One region of the Pseudoalteromonas sp. ASV78 genome, then DNA from elsewhere that is predicted to be linked to it. Evidence: predicted binding sites of a transcription regulator. Region 1 holds the regulator's gene; each other region holds the start of a gene.
The links. Region 1 encodes sigma-54, which starts transcription at its own class of promoters, with help from an activator protein. Its sites were predicted from a motif close to GTTGGCACGNNNNTNGNNT; they were not measured.
Positions count from the first base shown of each region.

Region 2: ACMVDV_RS02820 (ferritin-like domain-containing protein) is a predicted target of sigma-54. The motif match lies at 2,372-2,390, and genes of this name have one in related genera.
Region 3: ACMVDV_RS21550 (diacylglycerol kinase family protein) is a predicted target of sigma-54. The motif match lies at 1,368-1,386, and genes of this name have one in related genera.
Region 4: ACMVDV_RS10685 (PspA/IM30 family protein) is a predicted target of sigma-54. The motif match lies at 3,496-3,514, and genes of this name have one in related genera.

Region 1 covers NZ_JBLOPA010000001.1:3,552,112-3,556,800, reverse strand. Annotated here, with positions in the region: gene kdsC (3-deoxy-manno-octulosonate-8-phosphatase KdsC) at 1-199, shown strand, start outside; gene lptC (LPS export ABC transporter periplasmic protein LptC) at 196-750, shown strand; gene lptA (lipopolysaccharide transport periplasmic protein LptA) at 740-1,273, shown strand; gene lptB (LPS export ABC transporter ATP-binding protein) at 1,270-1,995, shown strand; gene ACMVDV_RS16150 (RNA polymerase factor sigma-54) at 2,062-3,558, shown strand; gene hpf (ribosome hibernation promoting factor) at 3,587-3,874, shown strand; gene ptsN (PTS IIA-like nitrogen regulatory protein PtsN) at 3,879-4,331, shown strand; gene rapZ (RNase adapter RapZ) at 4,515-4,689, shown strand, end outside.
Region 2 covers NZ_JBLOPA010000001.1:639,672-644,360, forward strand. Annotated here, with positions in the region: gene ACMVDV_RS02810 (TonB-dependent receptor plug domain-containing protein) at 1-1,210, shown strand, start outside; gene ACMVDV_RS02815 (ExbD/TolR family protein) at 1,268-1,663, opposite strand; gene ACMVDV_RS02820 (ferritin-like domain-containing protein) at 1,887-2,330, opposite strand; gene ACMVDV_RS02825 (LysR family transcriptional regulator) at 2,505-3,443, opposite strand; gene aceK (bifunctional isocitrate dehydrogenase kinase/phosphatase) at 3,459-4,689, opposite strand, start outside.
Region 3 covers NZ_JBLOPA010000002.1:827,373-832,061, reverse strand. Annotated here, with positions in the region: gene ACMVDV_RS21555 (branched-chain amino acid aminotransferase) at 147-1,148, shown strand; gene ACMVDV_RS21550 (diacylglycerol kinase family protein) at 1,424-3,049, shown strand; gene ACMVDV_RS21545 (VF530 family protein) at 3,092-3,358, opposite strand; gene ACMVDV_RS21540 (DUF1496 domain-containing protein) at 3,430-3,732, opposite strand; gene ACMVDV_RS21535 (TIGR02647 family protein) at 3,903-4,136, shown strand; gene maiA (maleylacetoacetate isomerase) at 4,144-4,689, opposite strand, start outside.
Region 4 covers NZ_JBLOPA010000001.1:2,360,666-2,365,354, reverse strand. Annotated here, with positions in the region: gene ACMVDV_RS10710 (chemotaxis protein CheX) at 1-407, opposite strand, end outside; gene ACMVDV_RS10705 (transcriptional repressor) at 490-924, opposite strand; gene ACMVDV_RS10700 (MarC family protein) at 1,020-1,643, shown strand; gene ACMVDV_RS10695 (hypothetical protein) at 1,749-2,216, shown strand; gene dusA (tRNA dihydrouridine(20/20a) synthase DusA) at 2,358-3,317, shown strand; gene ACMVDV_RS10685 (PspA/IM30 family protein) at 3,555-4,223, shown strand; gene ACMVDV_RS10680 (PspC domain-containing protein) at 4,235-4,438, shown strand; gene ACMVDV_RS10675 (hypothetical protein) at 4,448-4,689, shown strand, end outside.

The sequences.
Region 1 (4,689 bases):
TGGTGACGATGGGCCTGATCTGCCGGTCATGGAGTTAGTGGGATTTGCAGTGGCAGTAAACGATGCCCATCCACTGATCAAGCGTATTTCACACTATACAACCATGCTACCTGGTGGCTTTGGTGCCGTGCGTGAGTTAACTGATTTACTGATGCTCGAAAATGGTAAATCGTTAACCTGCGAAGGGACTAGCTCATGAATAGTGCGCGTTTAATATTATGCGTACTGTTCGTCGCTTGTATGGTGTGGCTGTGGTTCCCCTATTTTAATCAACCTGCAACCACAGTACAAAACCAAGAAGATATCATAGCAAAACCTGATTACACGGCGGTGGCATTAAAACAAACCGCATTTGATGAACAAGGTAAGATTAGCCACAAAGTAACCGCTGCAAAAATGGAGCTCTATCAACAGTTAGGCTTCACTTACTTTGAGCAACCTATTTTTACTTTATATAATCAACAACAAACGTGGCAAATTAATGCAAACGAAGCCACCTTATATGAAAATCATCAATTAATTTTAGAAGGCAATGTGGTGGCTAAAAACCTGACCAACAATGCCATGATTGAACATATAAATGCAGACAACATTCAGGTTGATATTGAGCTGCAAACCATGAGTTCTGAACAACCAGTAGAATTGATCGGACCAAATTTAAAGATCACTGGGCGCGGCCTGCATGCCGACTTAAAAGCCGAAGTGGTAGAACTAATTAACCATACGCGAACCATATATTATGACCAATAAATTTGCTCACTTGCTTGTTATACCAAGCTTATTCATGGCCTTTTCAAGCTTTGCAGAGACTGCCTCACCGCCTGCGAACCAAGTATCGATCAGTGCAGACAAACAACTTGCACAACTGAAAGATAATATCGGTATTTTTGAAAAGAACGTTGAGATCATTCATGGTAACCGTCGTATCAAAGCTGACCGCCTTGAAGTACACAAACGTGAAGACTTAGGCGATAATAAACAACTGCTTGTAGCGACTGGCAACCCAGCTTATTTTGAAGAAAAACAAGCTGATGGCACGATCATGAGCGCCAGTGCTGAAGAAGTTCGTTACGACGTTGCAAAGCGCTACTTAACCTTAATTGGTGACGCACAGGTTACTCAAGCAGGGCAAAAAATTAATGCTAAAAGTATTACCTACGACATGGATCAACAACTGATCAGTGCCGAAAAAGGCGCAAGCTCAGACGATCGCGTACACACTATACTCGTGCCAGTAGACAGTAAAAAAATCAAATCTAAAGGCCAACCATGAGTACATTAAAAGCTGAATTTTTAGCGAAAAGCTACAAAGGTCGCCAAGTTGTCAAAAGTGTTGGTTTAGAAGTAACCGCTGGCAGCATTGTTGGTTTACTTGGCCCAAATGGCGCAGGTAAAACCACCACCTTTTATATGATTGTAGGCTTAGTGCCTAGCGACAAAGGCAAAATCAGTATTGATGATAATGACATTACCCTACTGCCAATGCATAGCCGCGCCCGCTTAGGAATTGGTTACTTGCCTCAGGAGTCATCAATATTTCGTAAGTTGACTGTATATCAAAATCTTATGGCGATTTTAGAAACCCGCAAAGAGCTAAAAAAGCAAGCCAGAGAAGAAGCCCTCGACAGCTTACTTGATGAGTTTAGCATTCAACATATTCGCGACAGCCAAGGTATGGCGCTATCAGGCGGTGAACGCCGACGCGTTGAAATTGCGCGCGCTTTAGCTGCAAATCCAAAATTTATCTTGCTAGACGAGCCTTTTGCTGGCGTTGATCCAATTTCAGTGTTAGATATAAAGAAGATTATTGAACACCTTAAAAACCGTGGTATTGGCGTACTTATTACCGACCACAATGTACGAGAAACCCTTGATGTTTGCGAAAAAGCCTACATAGTTTCTCATGGCGAGTTAATTGCTTCAGGCACACCTGAGCATGTACTCGCCGACCAAACAGTTCGCGATGTTTACCTAGGTGAGCAATTTAGGCTATAAAGCCACACTTAGCTAAGCATCTGCTAAACTTAACAATGACAATAATAAAAGGATTGTTAGAGATACATGAGGCAATCACTCCAGCTGCGCATGGGCCAGCAACTTACAATGACACCGCAACTGCAGCAAGCGATTCGCTTATTGCAGCTCAGTACATTGGATCTCCAGCAAGAAATTCAAGAAGCGCTAGATAGCAATCCGTTGTTAGAACTAGAAGAACATGAATATTCAGAAGATACGGCTGGCAAAAACGAACAAAAACAAGATAACGATGACTTAACTGTCAGTGCCTCAGCGGACGACAAGCCTAGTGAATACGAACAAGAAAGCAGTGAAGCGTTAAGTAAAGAAACACTCAGTGACGAAATGGCCATGGACGTCACTTGGGATGAATACATGAGTGCAGCGCCAAACAGCTCATCAGGCCCAATGCCTGAAGATGAATCTATTTATCAAGGCGCCTCAACAGAGACCTTGCATGAGTATTTAATGTGGCAGCTACAACTGACTCCGTTTAGTCCAACCGATGAAGCAATAGCCATTGCGATTGTTGAAGCCGTTGACGACTCAGGTATTTTAACCCTCAGCTGTGAAGACCTTGTAGAGAGTTTAAATCAAGGCAACAGCGAAGAAGAAATCGAACTTGACGAAGTGCAAGCAGTGTTAAAGCGCATTCAGTTATTTGACCCAGTTGGCATTGCCGCACGCAGTTTACAAGAATGTTTATGTATTCAATTAAATCAATTTGATCCCGCAACGCCTTGGATTAGCGAGACAAAAATGATTTTAACGGATCATATCGATTTATTAGCTAGTCGCGACTATCGCACTTTGATGAAAAAGACTAAGCTTAAGGAAGAAGAACTAAAAGAAGTCATGACACTGATCCACAGTCTCAATCCAAAGCCTGCGGATACCATAGTACGGGAAGAGTCAGAATACGTTATTCCTGACGTATCAGTGAAAAAAATTAAAGGCCGCTGGGTGGTTGAGCTTAATCCAGACAGCATGCCAAAAATTAGAGTGAACAGCCAATATGCGGCCATGTCACGCTCAGTAAAATCGAGCACTGACAGCCAATTTATTCGTTCGCATCTGCAAGAAGCTAAGTGGTTTATAAAAAGCCTAGAAAGTCGCAATGATACATTACTCAAAGTAACTAACTGCATTGTTAAACAGCAGCAAGGGTTCTTTGAACATGGCCCTGAAGCCATGCGACCTATGGTGCTAAATGACGTTGCTGAAATGGTTGAAATGCATGAGTCGACAATTTCTCGGGTAACAACCCAAAAATACATGCATACTCCGCGTGGTATTTTTGAGTTAAAGTATTTTTTCTCAAGCCATGTAAGCACTGAGAATGGCGGCGAATGCTCATCTACCGCGATTCGAGCATTGATCAGAAAACTGATTAGCGCAGAAAACTCAGCGAAACCATTGAGTGATAGTAAAATTGCAGATATATTGGCAGAGCAAGGTATCAAAGTAGCTAGACGGACTATTGCAAAATACCGCGAGTCACTGGCTATTCCACCGTCAAATCAAAGAAAGAGTTTGATTTAAGGCGTAAAATCAAAAAAGGAAAATGCTTATGCAACTAAATTTAACTGGTCGTCACGTAGAAATTACTGATTCATTAAGAGACTATGTAAACAATAAGTTTGCGAAGCTTGAGAGGCATTTTGATCACATCAACAATGTCCATGTTATTCTTGACGTAGAAAAGCTAAGCCAAAAAGCAGAAGCCACAATACATGTCAGTGGCGCTGAACTATTTGCCTCAACTGAGCACCAAGACATGTACGCAGCCATTGACGGACTAATCGACAAACTTGACCGTCAAGTAATCAAACACAAAGAGAAACACGCTCGACACTAATACTATGAAATTAAGCTCACTTATTTGCCAGGACTGCAGCAAAGCTGCGGTCCTTTTTAATAGCAAAAAACGGATCATTGAATTTATCAGCCAATTGGCTCATGAACAACTTCCCCAGCTATCGCAACAAGAAATCCTCGATGCATTACTCGCTAGAGAAAAACTAGGTAGTACAGGCATTGGCCGTGGTATTGCGATTCCTCATGGTCGTATGGCGGGTATTGAAAACCCACTAGCGATAATTTTAGTGAGTGAATCACCAATTGATTTTGATGCGATTGATAATCGTCCAGTGGATCTATTTATCGCCCTCATCGTACCAGATGGTGATAGCCAACTTCATTTGAAGACGTTAGCCACAATTGCTGATAAACTTAACGACAAAGATTTTTGCAAACAATTACGTAGCGCAAAAACGGACCAAGATTTGTATCACGTTATTGTTGAGCAGTCGTAGTCATACCAATTGCATTGCATTACTGATCTATTATTGCGACAGGAAAATAGCGCTATAACAAGGCGGAAATTATGACATATAGTTGCGCTATATAAATAATTTCTGACAAAGTTAGTGAGTTATTTAACAAGCTAGAATGATCATGTTTTTAATAAAATTGGTATTAAATGAAGGAGAATTTACATGGAGTTAATCATCATCAGTGGCCGCTCTGGCTCAGGTAAATCTGTTGCCCTGCGCGTAGTCGAAGATCTTGGCTATTATTGTGTTGATAATATCCCTGTCAACTTATTACCTTCATTAGTGCGTAGTGTTTCTGATAATTACGACAAAATTGCAGTCAGCATAGATGTGCGTA
Region 2 (4,689 bases), 2.9 Mb from region 1:
CAATGGTGTTAATATTTACGATGGTATGAGCGGCGGTATTGGCAGCGAAAATGCAGCGGGTGGGACACAAGGTTTTGGCGGCTCTGCGCCAGAGTCATCGGTGGATGAATCGCGCGATGTTATTTCATTTTATCTTGATGCTGAAACCTACATTATTGATGATGTGATTATTTCAGGCGCACTTCGCTATGATAACTATAAAGGTTTTGGTGATACGGTAAACTTTAAACTTGCTGGTAACTGGTCGGTTACTGATGATGTATCGTTACGTGGTGCGGTGAGTACCGGCTTTAGAGCGCCATCGATGCAGCAGTTATATTTTAATAACATCAGCACCCAATTTGTGGTTGGTCCTAATGGGAACTTAGTGGCTGAAGAAGTTGGTACGTTTAGAAATGACAGTACCCTTGCACAAAGTATCGGTATTCCAAAACTCAAAGAAGAGAAATCGCAAAATCTGAGTATGGGGATTGTCTACAACGTGACTGATAACATCAATGTGACGTTAGATTATTATTCAATTGATATTGATGACCGTATTGTGATCAGTAATCGGTTAGGCAAAGGCTTAGCAGACACCTTAGATGCAGCGCTGGTTAGCTCTGGTGCAGGTGCTGGGCAGTTTTTCTTAAATGGAGCTGATACTGAAACGCAAGGTATTGATTTTGTTGCGACTTGGAATACTGAAGGGTTAGGCGGCACACTTGATTTTACACTTGCAGCTAACTTTACTGAAACCGATGTGGTGGACTTATTTACTCCACAGGGCAGTGGCCTTGAAACAATTCCTGTAGAAGACGTATTTTCTGCACAAGAAATTTCAATCATCGAAGAGTGGCAACCACAAGACAGAGTTAACTTAAGTGCGCTCTATCGTTTAGAAGATTGGACGGTAAACTTGTCACTTAACCGTTATGGTGAATATACCGTCGAAGACGGTGGTCGGCAAACCTATGGTGCTGAAATTCTAACTGACATTAAAGTAAACTATTTTGTTACTGATAATCTGTCACTGAATATTGGTGCTAACAACTTATTTGACGTATACCCAGATAAAAACACCATTGGTAACTCACGTGCCGGCACAATTGTGGATGCATCGGGTAATACCATTGTCAGTTCCACTGGGGTATTTGAATACTCACGTCGCTCTGCGCCATTTGGTTTTAACGGTGCTTACTATTATGTAGGTGCTGAATACCGCTTCTAAAATAACTTCTCCTACGTTATTTAGCTTTGAAGGGCCTTAGGCCCTTTTTTTGCGCGTTTAATTTGATGTCAGTGTGATGGGGTAGTTATCATACTCTTTGATATTATTCATTACCGTCATCAACGTTTGATGGCTACTGTTTTCGTTCGCTGTAATTTGCACTGCGGTTATTTCATAGTTTGCTGCAAACATGGCAAGGTTAGTGGCTACTTGGTCTAACGCAATTAACCGTTCGCCAAAATGTACGGCATTATTTTGGTCGATACTAAAATGGGCACTTTTAGTTTGCTTATCAATGTTAGGTTTATCTAAAGGTCGTTGTAGCTCTATAGCCACAGGTTTTACAAACGATGTTGTAACAATAAAGAAAATTAATAATATGAATACGATATCAAGCATCGGGGTCATATCAACGTCAGCGTTTTGTGGGTTTATATGTTGTTTGTTTCTCATAATGGAACCTTATTATATTTATTAAGTTTAAATAAATGCTGCGGCGCCACAGCGGATCTCAGGTACCTATTTATAAAGTTAGTAGAATAAAAATCTATCGTGGTTAAATAAATATTTTATTTTTATTAATTCTTTGCATTTTTTTGTTATAAAATTCATGAGAATATGGTTTTTAGCATAAAAAAGCCCAACACAAGGTTGGGCGTTGAGTTAATGAGTGTGATTAATGTTTTTGCATACGGCTCATTTCTGTATGACAGCTTTGCATGGTTAATAATACTTTAGCCAGTGCGGCTTCGCAGTCCTGTGGCTGTGGCTTTTTCATCGCGGCTTTAATTTCTTCAAGTGTTTTATCTTCCACTTCTTCAAGCTCTTTAACATAATTTTCATCGTTATTTGAGCTGAACTTAGTGATAAGTGCTGTGTACGCACGGCGAGCTTCAACAGCAAATGAAGAGCCATCTTCGCGCTCTCCTTGCTCATTGATTGCATAAGGCTGAAGGTTTTCAACACTCACTTTACGCGCATCTATCATACGTTGAAAAAGCGCGCCAATTGCTGGATCTTGCACTTCTTGTTGGGCTTTTTCATAAAAGTCGATGCCGCTGTTCATTACTTGGATAATGTCAGTGATATGATTAACGTCTTGTCCTTGATGGGTATTCATAATTATGACCTCTTTAAGTTTAGTGAAATTCACATTAACTAAAGCAAGCCATGTTCCAGTATGAGAAATTAATATAACACTCTGTATATTATAGGGTAAATATAACTACTGGGGAGAGGGTTGCTTACCAAGCTAAGCTCAGTAAGCAAAATTTACACAGACTTTGTAAGAGTGTTACTTTAACTCATCGGCTACTTCAGCCACTTTTTGGCGTAACCAAATATGACTTGCATCACGGTGTAACAAAGGACTCCAGATCATATCGAGTTCAAATGGCGGAATAGGAAAAGGTGGCTCAAGTATTTTTAAACCAGCATCATCTAGATAAATATTGGCGGCTTTTGAAGGCAGTGTAGCAACCAAATTTTGCTCTTTCGCTAAGTGAATAGCGACATGATAATTACGGGTAAAGGTGGCGATATTACGGTGTTTACCAAAGTGTGCGAGGGCTTCATCTACCCAACCCAGTTTTTGCACATCTTTGGGATCCATACCAACGCCGACCCCAAAGCCTGTTTTACTCACCCAAATATGGCGGGCTTTTAAATAGCTATCTAAGCTAAAATTTTCGATTATCGGGTTGTCGGCTTTTACTAAGCAGCAAAAGCTGTCTTTCCAAATTCGCTTATGATGGAACGATTGCGGTAAGTTTTCAAAGCGGTTAATTGCCATATCGACTTTGCCGTTTTCTACATCATGAAAGGTCACGTCACTTGGCGTTAGAATATCTAAGGTGGTATCGGGTGCTTCTGCGTGAAGTTTACTTAATAACTTGGGCGCTAAAGTGCTGGCGGCGTAATCACTGGCCATGATCCGAAATACCCGTTTACTTTGGCTGGCTTCAAACTCGCGATTAGGGGCAAGGGTTTCTTCTAAGGTCATTAATATACCGCGGATCACCGGCTGTAATTCAATTGCCCGCTCGGTAGGCACCATGCCATCACTGGTGCGTACTAAAATTGGATCGTTAAACAAATTACGTAAGCGTTTTAAACCATTACTCATGGCCGGTTGTGTAATACTCAGCTGATGTGCGGCCCGAGTAACATTACATTCGCGTAATAAGGTATCGAGATAAACGAGTAAGTTTAAATCTATTTTACTGATATTCATTGTGTGTCCTTTCGTTTACCACTGGTGGATAAATCGCTGTGCTGCCGGATAGGGGTATATATGGCTAACAATGCCTTTTTTTACATTTTGTTGTGCTTGCTGCCAAAATATCACATCGAGTAACTCAGGGTGTGCCTGAGTAAAAATTGCTTTATAACGCGGGTTAGGCATTACAAAGGTGCATAACTGTTCAGGAAATACATCCTGCGGTGCTACAGAGTAGCTTTGTTCATTGGTTAAGTAGTCGTCATAGCTTTTTGCTTTAGGCAGTGCTCTGAAGTTCATATCTGTTAAATATTGCACTTCATCGTAATCGTAAAAAATGATCCGTTTATGTTTACTAACACCAAAGTTTTTTAACAGCATGTCGCCCGGAAATATATTAACCGCAATCATCTCTTTTAATGCTTGGCCGTATTCTGTAATAGCAACAGCGGCATCTTCGGTATTGGCGTTTTCTAAATATAAATTCAGTGGCGTCATACGTCGTTCAATATACATATGCTTGATGATCAGTAAATCACCTTCAATGATCATTGATGAGCCAATGGTTGCTTTAAGTTGTGCAAGCAATGTAGCGTTAAAACGTGCTAATGGGAATACGACGTTTGAATACTCTATGGTATCGGCCATGCGGCCAACCCGATCATGACTTTTTACTAATTGATAGCGTTTAAGTACAGTATCGCGACCGAACGGTTTACTTTCACCAAACTTATCTTTAATTATTTTAAACACATAATCAAAAGAAGGCAGGGTAAATACCATCATCACCATACCTGGTGTACCAGGAGCAATCACAAAGTCATCGCTGGAGCGTTGTAAATGGGTTAAAAACTCGCGATAGAACTCGGTTTTACCTTGTTTATGAAAACCAATGGCATTGTAAAGCTCTGCCAAGGTTTTGTTGGGCATTAGTTGATTTAAAAACCGCACTAAGGCCGAAGGGGCGTGAGTTTCAACCATAAAATAGGCGCGGGCAAAACCAAAAATAACCCGCATTTGTGATGAGTTAGTGAGTAACGCATCAAGATACAGGCCGTGCTCTTGGTGATGCAACACGGCAATAATAAATGGCTGTACACCACTTTGCGAGACTACTCGGCCAACAATATACGCGGCTTTATTACGGTAAAAAGGCGTTTGTAAAATATCAAAACGCATTTGCCATGCACGATGATGAGTGTCGGGAGCTTGTTTGTAAAACGCCTTAACAAGCAGCCGTATATCACGTTCTAAATTAACA
Region 3 (4,689 bases), on a different contig from region 1:
CTGCGATTTCAGCAATAAAGACTATTTTTTTGAGCAAACTATAAAAAAATTACCTTTTCATACTAAATGCTTTGTTTTAGTGATGGTTAAACAGTGCATGAATGTCATACAATGGGGTAAAAATAGACCACATAAGAGAGATTTAAATGGCCGCATTCGGTACTGTATTTATGCCGCAGATGATTCAAGCTCATTTTACTGATAACGCTTGGAGCGAAAGCTCAGTTGTTCCTTCAGATAAAATTGAGCTGCATGCTGGGGCACATGTTCTGCATTATTCAAGTACGTGTTTTGAAGGTTTAAAAGCATTTCGCCATGAAGACGGTTCTGTCTATATTTTCCGTATGGATGCAAATATTGCCCGCATGAAGCAAAGTTCGCACTTATTAAGCTTGCCTGAGGTCGATGGACCGATGCTTGAAAAAATGATTATTGATATTGTTCGTCAATACGCTGATGAAACGCCATTACCACCGGGCTCTATGTATATTCGTCCTACCCATATCGGCACAGAAGCTGCGATTGGTAAAGCAGCCGTACCATCACTTAGCTCGCTGTTATATGTACTATTATCGCCAGTAGGTGATTATTTTGCTGGTGGTGCGACTGCACTGCGGGTATTACTTGAAGAAGACGGTATGCGCTGTGCCCCACACATGGGCATGATAAAAAGTGGCGGTAATTATGCCAGTGCATTAGCACCTATTACGGCGGCTCGTATACAACATAAAGCGGATCAAATCTTATTTTGTCCTGGTGGCGATGTACAAGAGACAGGCGCGGCAAACTTTATCTTAATCGATGGCAATGAAATCATCACCAAAGCGCTAGATAGCACGTTTTTACACGGCGTTACCCGCAGCAGTATTTTAACGATTGCAAAAGATTTAGGTATGACGGTCTCTGAACGTAACTTTACTGTTACTGAGTTACTCGAGCGTGCTGCAAAGCCAGGCACGGAAGCTGCTTTATCGGGCACGGCTGCGGTATTAACCCCTGTTGGTACTTTTATTCATAATGATAAAGAGTATAAAGTGGGCACTGGTGCCGCGGGCCCAACGACTATGCGTTTACGCCAAGCGTTGAACGATATTCAATGGGGTAAAGCAGCAGACACGCATGGCTGGTTAACCAAAATCGACGTGTAAAGTTAAACGATATGTTTTTATAGCAAACCTAGGTTATTTATAACCTAGGTTTTTTTATGGTCTAAGTTATTTAATAATCTATACTTTCAACTGTGTAAGTTAGCTCTATTGACGTGTAAAAATAACCTATGTTAACAAAGCTTGTATCACTGCACTAATCGGATAATACTTTAATACACTGAAATATATATGAAATTTTATTTGCTCTTAAGCCATGGTAGTGGCGCATAGATTGCTTTTATTATTTGCTAAACTAACAACAAAAAGGAGTATGTATGTGGGCAGCAATAAGTTATTTATTATTGGCAGTTGTGTTTATTTTTATGGGATGGCAGGTTAGTCCAAGCTATTTTGCACTACTATTTTATTGGACGGCGTTATCTTTATTATTGGTAAGTGGTGCCTACTTTTTTAATCTCGCAAAAATCTTTCGCAAACGAGAAAATGGCGTTATCCCATTTTATATACGTTGGGCATTCATTCCTTTTTTACTGGGTGCACAAGTGTACAATGCGTGGAGCCGCAAGCACGATAAAGTACCGCCACTGCAACAAATAAATGAACACTTGTTTTTAGCGTGTCGTTTGTTTCCCTCAGATATCGATAGTTTAAAAGATCACGGTATTACTGCTGTTTTAGATGTAACCTGTGAATTTGATGGACTTGAATGGTCATCAACGCAAGAAAATATAAACTATTTAAATATTCCAGTGCTCGATCATCGCGCACCAACATCATCGCAATTAAATCAAGCCATTAACTGGATTGCTCATCATGTTAAAAATGATCGCCGAGTCGTGGTGCACTGTGCTTTAGGGCGTGGGCGTTCAGTGTTTGTGATGGCCGCTTATTTATTAAGCCAAGATAAAAATGCCGATGTACATCAAGTACTCGCACAAATTAAAGAAACCCGCGCAACGGCAAACTTAAACAAGCACCAATTGCGCCATTTGGTTAGGCGTCACCGCAAAGGTGAGCTGCTTATTAAAAATAAAGCGGTGTTAATTGCGAACCCAGTGTCTGGGACCAAGTTGTGGCAACAAAAAGAGCATTTAATTATTGCGCGTTTGTCGGCGTATTATGATTTAAAAGTGCTTTGCACCTCAGTGGAGCAAAACGGTATTTCGCTGGCAAAACAGGCTATCGCTGATGATCCCGATATGATCATTGCCTGCGGCGGCGATGGCACGGTTGCAGAAGTTGCCAGTGTGTTAGTTAATAGCGACTGTAAGCTAGGTATTATTCCACTGGGAACAGCCAATGCTTTAGCTCACGTGTTAATGGGGATCAAATCTAAACTGATCCCTGTAGAAGTAGCCTGTGATTTGATTATCGACGGACAGACTAAGCTAATGGATACAGCATACTGTAATGGTGAGTTGATGCTGCTGTTGGCTGGTATTGGCTTTGAACAACATATGATTGAAAAAGCAGATCGGGATACTAAAAACGAGCTGGGTCAGTTTGCATATTTACAAGGGTTTTGGCAGGCTTTAGGGGAACAAAAAGCCCAAGACTTTACCGTACAGTTAGATGATAACGAGCCGCAGCAAATACATACCAATAGTTTAATTATTGCCAACGCGGCACCTTTTACTACGTTATTAGCACAAGGAGGCGGTCAGCCAGATCATTACGATGGTCTATTGGATGTTAATTGGCTAACCCCAAACCAAGATGCATCCACCAATGTATTAAGTATTGCTGAGCTGGTCTTTAGCAGTATCACTCAAGCACACTTTGCTATTAATTCGCATCATACCAATGCGCGACGCGTTGCAATATCGGCAACGGAGGAAATAAAGTATGTACTTGATGGCGAAGTTAAAAGCGCCGATAAACTGAGCATTGAAATTACCCCGCAATCATTGGCGGTGATCTGTGCGGAGCAGGTCGAGTAACTAAGCTTGTTGCGCGTTATACGTAATAACGCGCAACGACTGTTATTTCTTTTTAATACTAGGCCATACAAAACCGCTGTTTTGTGGCTGTGTATCTACGCAGTTATCTAAGTATAACTGCTCGACCTTAGCACGTGCCCAAGGCGTTTTGCGTAAAAACTTAAGGCTTGATTTAACGCTCGGATCCGATTTAAAACAGCGAATATCAACGTGCTCACCCATTGCTCTCCAGCCGAGTGTTTGCTCGAGTTTTACTACTATTTGTTCAAGGGTAATACCATGTAACGGGTTGTTTGCTTGCTGATTCATAATTCACTGTTGCTTGATAAAAGTCGCCACTATTGTAGCGTAACTGGACGTTGATACCAATGTGCTATCTATTAGTTAACCCGAATTGTTTTAGGCACGTTTGGGTAAATAATTTCATTTTGCTCATTGAGCATTAGCCAAGTCAACGGACTATTATTGTGGCTTGGGGTTTTGGCAGTGCAGATCACCCGTACGTTAGCCATCAAAATAATAGCTCCTTCACTATAGCGTTTATCTTCATACCAACAAATTGAGTGTTGATCTATCGCCTGTTGTGGATTGAGTAACAATGTTGTTTTTGGCGTATTACTCAAACTAGTTACAGAGTAAATAAAACAAATAAAACAAACACCTATAATACTTAAAATTCGCATGTGCGGCCTTTGCATAAAAAAATAATTACACTAAGCTTATACCTAAACTAGTTTCAGTTGCAATTTAATGCATTTGCTCCCAACCCTTAGGGGTTTTAAGGTGACTTGGCAATAAAATGTGTTAGGGTAAATAATCAACAAAAAATAATTTTTCAAGACAAGGTGAACACATGCAATTTAACCAAACGATGATTGACGAATTTACACTGTTAGCAAAATTCCCATTAACTAGCAAAATGCAGGGGCTAAAACTACACAGTGACGCAGATGAAAGCTTATTAAGTGCGGCACAACGATTATTTGATAAAGGTATTATTGATAGCCCAGATGGCGGATATTTAACGGATCTGGGCTTAGACTTGATAGAGCACCTAACCGTGCTCCACAGTGCGCTGGGTAACTAAGAGAATATCAGGCTGCATCCGGTTGGTTTTGTGGTGCAGCATCAATAAATGCAGCCAACTTGTTACAGCGCTCATAAATGGCTGCTATCTTAGGATACGCAGTCATATCGACGTTAAAGCGATAAGCATTAAATACTTGCGGTACTAAACAGACATCGGCAAGACTCGGTTTATCGCCTATGCAATATTGATGGCTACTGTCTAGTAACAGTTCAAGTTTTTCAAAACCTACTTCAACCCAATGACGATACCAAGCATTTTTAGCGTCATCGTCAGCGCCAAGTTCACTGCTTAAATACTTCAGTACCCGCAGATTATCAATAGGGTGAATATCGCAGGCTATGGCATAACATAAATTACGGATCTGGGCTTTTTGCCACGCATCACCAAATAACAGCGGGGTATCTGGGTACGTTTCTTCAAGGAACTCTAAAATAGCCATAGATTGCGCCAGCACACCGTTATCGGTTTCTAGCGCAGGTAATAACCCTTGCGGGTTTTTATCTAGGTATGCAGGTGCTTGTTGCTCAGATTTTAGTAAGTTAACAGTTAC
Region 4 (4,689 bases), 1.2 Mb from region 1:
AATATTTTTGCCCCTTCACTTTTATGAGTAATGGTATGACCGTGACCTGAGACAACTATGGGTGTTGCCATATCAAAATCATAGCCTTTTTCGCCTAATAAATTTTTTGCGCCGCCGGTAACCATATTGGTAATTTCACCCACCATATCAGTTACTTCTTCATTGATTGAATCAGGGCGTTCACCAAGCATTCTTTCCATTATAGTCAGTGCTAGGCTCTCATCAAAGGTGATCGAAAATGAGCCTTTAGTTTGCGGTCCTACCATGCCAATTAATCCAGAAACGTCGCCACAGGCAACTTCATCTTTTTTTATTTTCGGCTTTCCCGGTTTTAATTCGGTTTGCGCCATTGTGCTGAGTACATTCAACAAAGATGATAAAAAAGGATTGATGAACTCTACATTCATTGTTGTTTATCCCTCGAATTTAGCAGTTTTACTGCAATTTATTACATTAAAGTGTAGTGACTTATTTTAGCTCTGCACTTAATTATTCTTTACAACTACCACATTTACCGTGGGCTTCAATAGTCTGTCCAGATACGATAAATCCACTTTCAGCAGCAAGACTGTTAAGTTCATGCGAAATGACACTGGAATGTAGTTCTTTGACAAAACCACAGCTGTCGCATATTAAAAGTTGCACCGGATGAATATGATCAAAATGATGACACAGCATAAATGCGTTAGTGCTTTCAATTTTGTGGATAAAGCCAAGTTCGGCTAAAAAGTCTAAGGCACGATAAATGGTGGCTGGTTTTGCCCCTGATTCAGTCAGTTTTAGTTGCTCTAATAAATCATAAGCACCCACACCGCCTTGAGCACTCGCTAATAAGCGAAATACTTTTTCACGGATTGGTGTAAATCGCGCACCGCGATTATCACACACTTGCTTGGCTTTACTAACGAGTGATTCTATATTCATCTTCATCTTATCCTTACGCTACCCGTGATATACTAACATATTGTATTGTAGTTGCAGCGTTTTTATTCAACAGTTTTATTCTAGGATGTCTAGTAATGAATGAGCTATTAGCGATATTTATCTTCTTTTTTGCGGTTATTGATCCAATTGGTACCGTACCTGTTTTTATTGCAGTTACGCGTGGCCATGATGAAAAGTTTAAGCGTAAAGTTATTTTTAAAGCCGTGGCTGTTTCAGCTTTGGTGTTGTTATTTTTTGTAGTTGCGGGTGAGTTGTTACTTAACGCAATTAATATCCCATTATCTGCGTTTCAGATTGCCGGCGGTATTGTTTTATTATTATTCGCATTATCGATGATTTTTGGCGAAAGTAAGCCAGAATCAGAAATTAAAAGTTTGCCTAATAGCACTGAAACGGCCATTTTTCCTTTAGCTATACCTTCTATCGCAAGCCCTGGTGCCATGCTTGGCGCTGTTTTGATGACTCGAAACACAGAATACACTTGGGTTGAGCAATTAATCACATCCTCTATGATGATTGCTGTGCTTGGCGTGGTATTAGTCTTATTACTGTTAGCAACCCATGTACATAAATTAATTGGTGATAGTGGGGCTAGTATCATTAGTCGGATCATGGGACTAATATTATCATCAGTGGCCGTTACTAATATATTAGGCGGAATTGCGCATTACTTTGGCTTAGCTGTTGCTCCACTTTAATAAGTAGTAAATGGGATTAAATATATTTCACTGATTTAATTATTGAAATATCGTTAAGTGTTATCTAGTTTTACACTATAGGTTTTTTTAATTTAAGGAATAGAAATGAAGCTTAAAAGTATTGTTTTATCTGCGTTGATCCTGTTTGGAGCCGTAGCTTGCGTAGAACCTAGTTACGATAACGACAAAGTAAGAGTTGTTGAAGTTACAGAGCATGACTTTGAGTTAAATGGACAAAGTGCAGTAACTATATTTGTTGGTGAGAAGAACACACCTAAATTTAGTTTTACCATTTTAAAAAGTGATTTGAAAAAAGGCACTCTGCTGCAATCAACCTCCAACAGTGAACCAAATCTAGCCGTTAGTGCAAGTGTTGGCTCTGAGTATTATACTCAGTCAGCAGACTTTGCTACGTCAGCGTCATTGCAGATTGTAGAGTTAGACAAAACTAACAAAATTGCAAAAATAGCTGTCGGGGCTAAATTAGTTAATCCTAAAATTAAAAATTACACTGAACTTGCAGTTACCGTTGTTGAAGTTAGCGGTGTTAACTATGATTACTTAGTTAAATAATCTTCATTGAGCCATTTACAACGCTTGTTCGGGGGTTGTGACTGGCTTAATGCTTATCATTGAAGCAGCCCAGCTATTTGTGTAAAATGCAGCGCTTTTACGTAGCTAATACTAGCGACTAATAAACCTGAGGATTTTACTTTGAATAGACGTTTTTCCGTGGCACCGATGCTCGATTGGACAGATCGCCATTGCCGTACTTTTCATCGTAAAATGACTAAGCACGCGGTGCTTTATACCGAAATGGTGACAACAGGGGCGATTTTATTTGGCCGCGGAGATTACCTACATTTTAACCAGCATGAAAATCCCGTTGCTTTGCAATTAGGTGGCTCTGATCCTGATGCACTCGCAAAGTGTGCAAAACTTGCGGCTGAGCGTGGTTACGATGAAGTGAACCTCAATGTTGGTTGCCCATCTGATCGCGTACAGAATGGCCGTTTTGGTGCCTGTTTAATGGCGGAACCACAATTGGTAGCTGAATGTGTGGCTGCCATGAAAGCCGAAGTTAATATCCCGATTACGGTAAAGACACGTATTGGCATTGATGAGCAAGATTCATATGAGTTTTTATGTGCGCTGATCGAAGCGAGTCATAAGGTTGGCTGTGACGATTTTATTATTCATGCTCGTAAAGCTTGGCTCAGTGGCTTAAGTCCGAAAGAAAATCGTGAAGTGCCACCGCTTGATTACCCAAGAGTTTATCAATTAAAAAAAGATTACCCACAACTTGAGCTGAGCTTAAATGGTGGCGTTAAAACAATTGCTGATAGTCTCGCACATTTAGCGCATATCGATGGCGTGATGATAGGTCGTGAAGCTTACAGTAACCCGTTTATTTTAAGCGAAGTTGACGAAAAAGTTTATGGTGATAGCCCATTTACACTTTCTCGCCATGACGTGGTGCGCGCTATGTATGATTACATTGAAGATGAAATGCGTCAAGGTGCCAATTTTTGGCATATTGCACGGCATATGTTGGGAATTTTTCAAGGTCAACCAGGTGCACGCGGCTATAGACGTCATCTTTCAGAAAACGGCCATGGCAAACAGGCCGATTTATCGGTGATGGATAAAGCGTTAAGTTTTGTGCCTGAATAATCATATCATTTAAATATAAAAAGCCACTTTTTAGTGGCTTTTTTTGAACCTAAATAATGGTTAAAAAAGCATTTTTTTAGTCAAATTAACTTATCTACATTCATTTTAAAGTCAGCTTAATTTTTGTTTTTTAATCTTATCCTTTTGTTTTTTATTGTTTAAATTTTTATTTTCGTTACTTGGCACAAGTCTTGGAATCTCTTTGTTGTAATCACCCATAATCAACAGGAGAAAATCATGGGCTTAATTAATCGCGTTAATGATCTAATTCAATCAAACCTCGTTGCGGTATTAGATAAAGCAGAAGATCCAGAAAAACTACTTAACTTATTAATTCACGAAATGCAGCAAGCATTAGATGAATGCCGCACTACAGCTGCGACTATTCTCTGTGAAGAAAAAGCATTACAGCGCCAGCAAGCTGATAAAAAAGCGTCGATAGCGCAATGGCAAACAAAAGCTGAGCTTGCAGTAAGTAAAGGGCGTGATGATTTAGCGTGCGCAGCCTTGAAAGAAAAGCAACGTGTCGCAAATGATTTGGCTGCGATTGCACCAGAGCTAGTTAAATTGTCAGATTCATTAGCTAAGTTACGTGATGATGCACAGCGTTTGCAAGATAAGCTTAGTGCGGCTAAAGCTAAGCAGCAAAGCCTAGCGCAGGTTCATCATGTATTAAATGCACGGGTACGTGTTAATCAACAATTAAATAGCGATAAAGTCGCGCATGCACTTTCTCGGTTTGATGTCATTGAGCGACGTGTGGAATCAATTGAAGCGCAAGTTGAAGCGTATGATGTAACGGCAAAACAACATTCAACTGCAGAGCAAATAGACGCGTTAGTGAAAGATGAAGCGTTAGATAATGAGCTTGCCGAGCTTAAAGCTAAATTGAAACAGACCGCTTAGGAGTAATAACAATGAATACATTTAATCATGCTCGTTGGAGTAAAGATCCGTTAAATAAAAAAATATCGGGTGTATGTAGTGGCTTAGCGCGCCGGTTCGATTTTCCTATCTGGGCGACTAGGCTTGCAACGATCGTACTTTTTATTCAGTTTCCTGTATTTATAGCAGCAGGTTACTTAATTGCTCATTGTTGTTTAGACAATAAAGCGTACTAGGAAAGAGCCATGAAAGTTATTGCGTTTTGTTTATTGGTAATGTTGTTCATAGCATTTAATCCATTTGATGTGGTGCAATTTGACTCATGGCAATTTCCTCTTTGGATTGCAGACTTAAGTTGGGTCGGCATTGAGTTGTTTGGTGCGCTAGTGATGGTGATTGTTGTTATCGCGGTGATTGCACTGGTAAGTGTCGGCTTGCTTGGAGCGGGTCTAATTGTGGGGGTTGGCGTGGTATTAGCCTTGCTGTT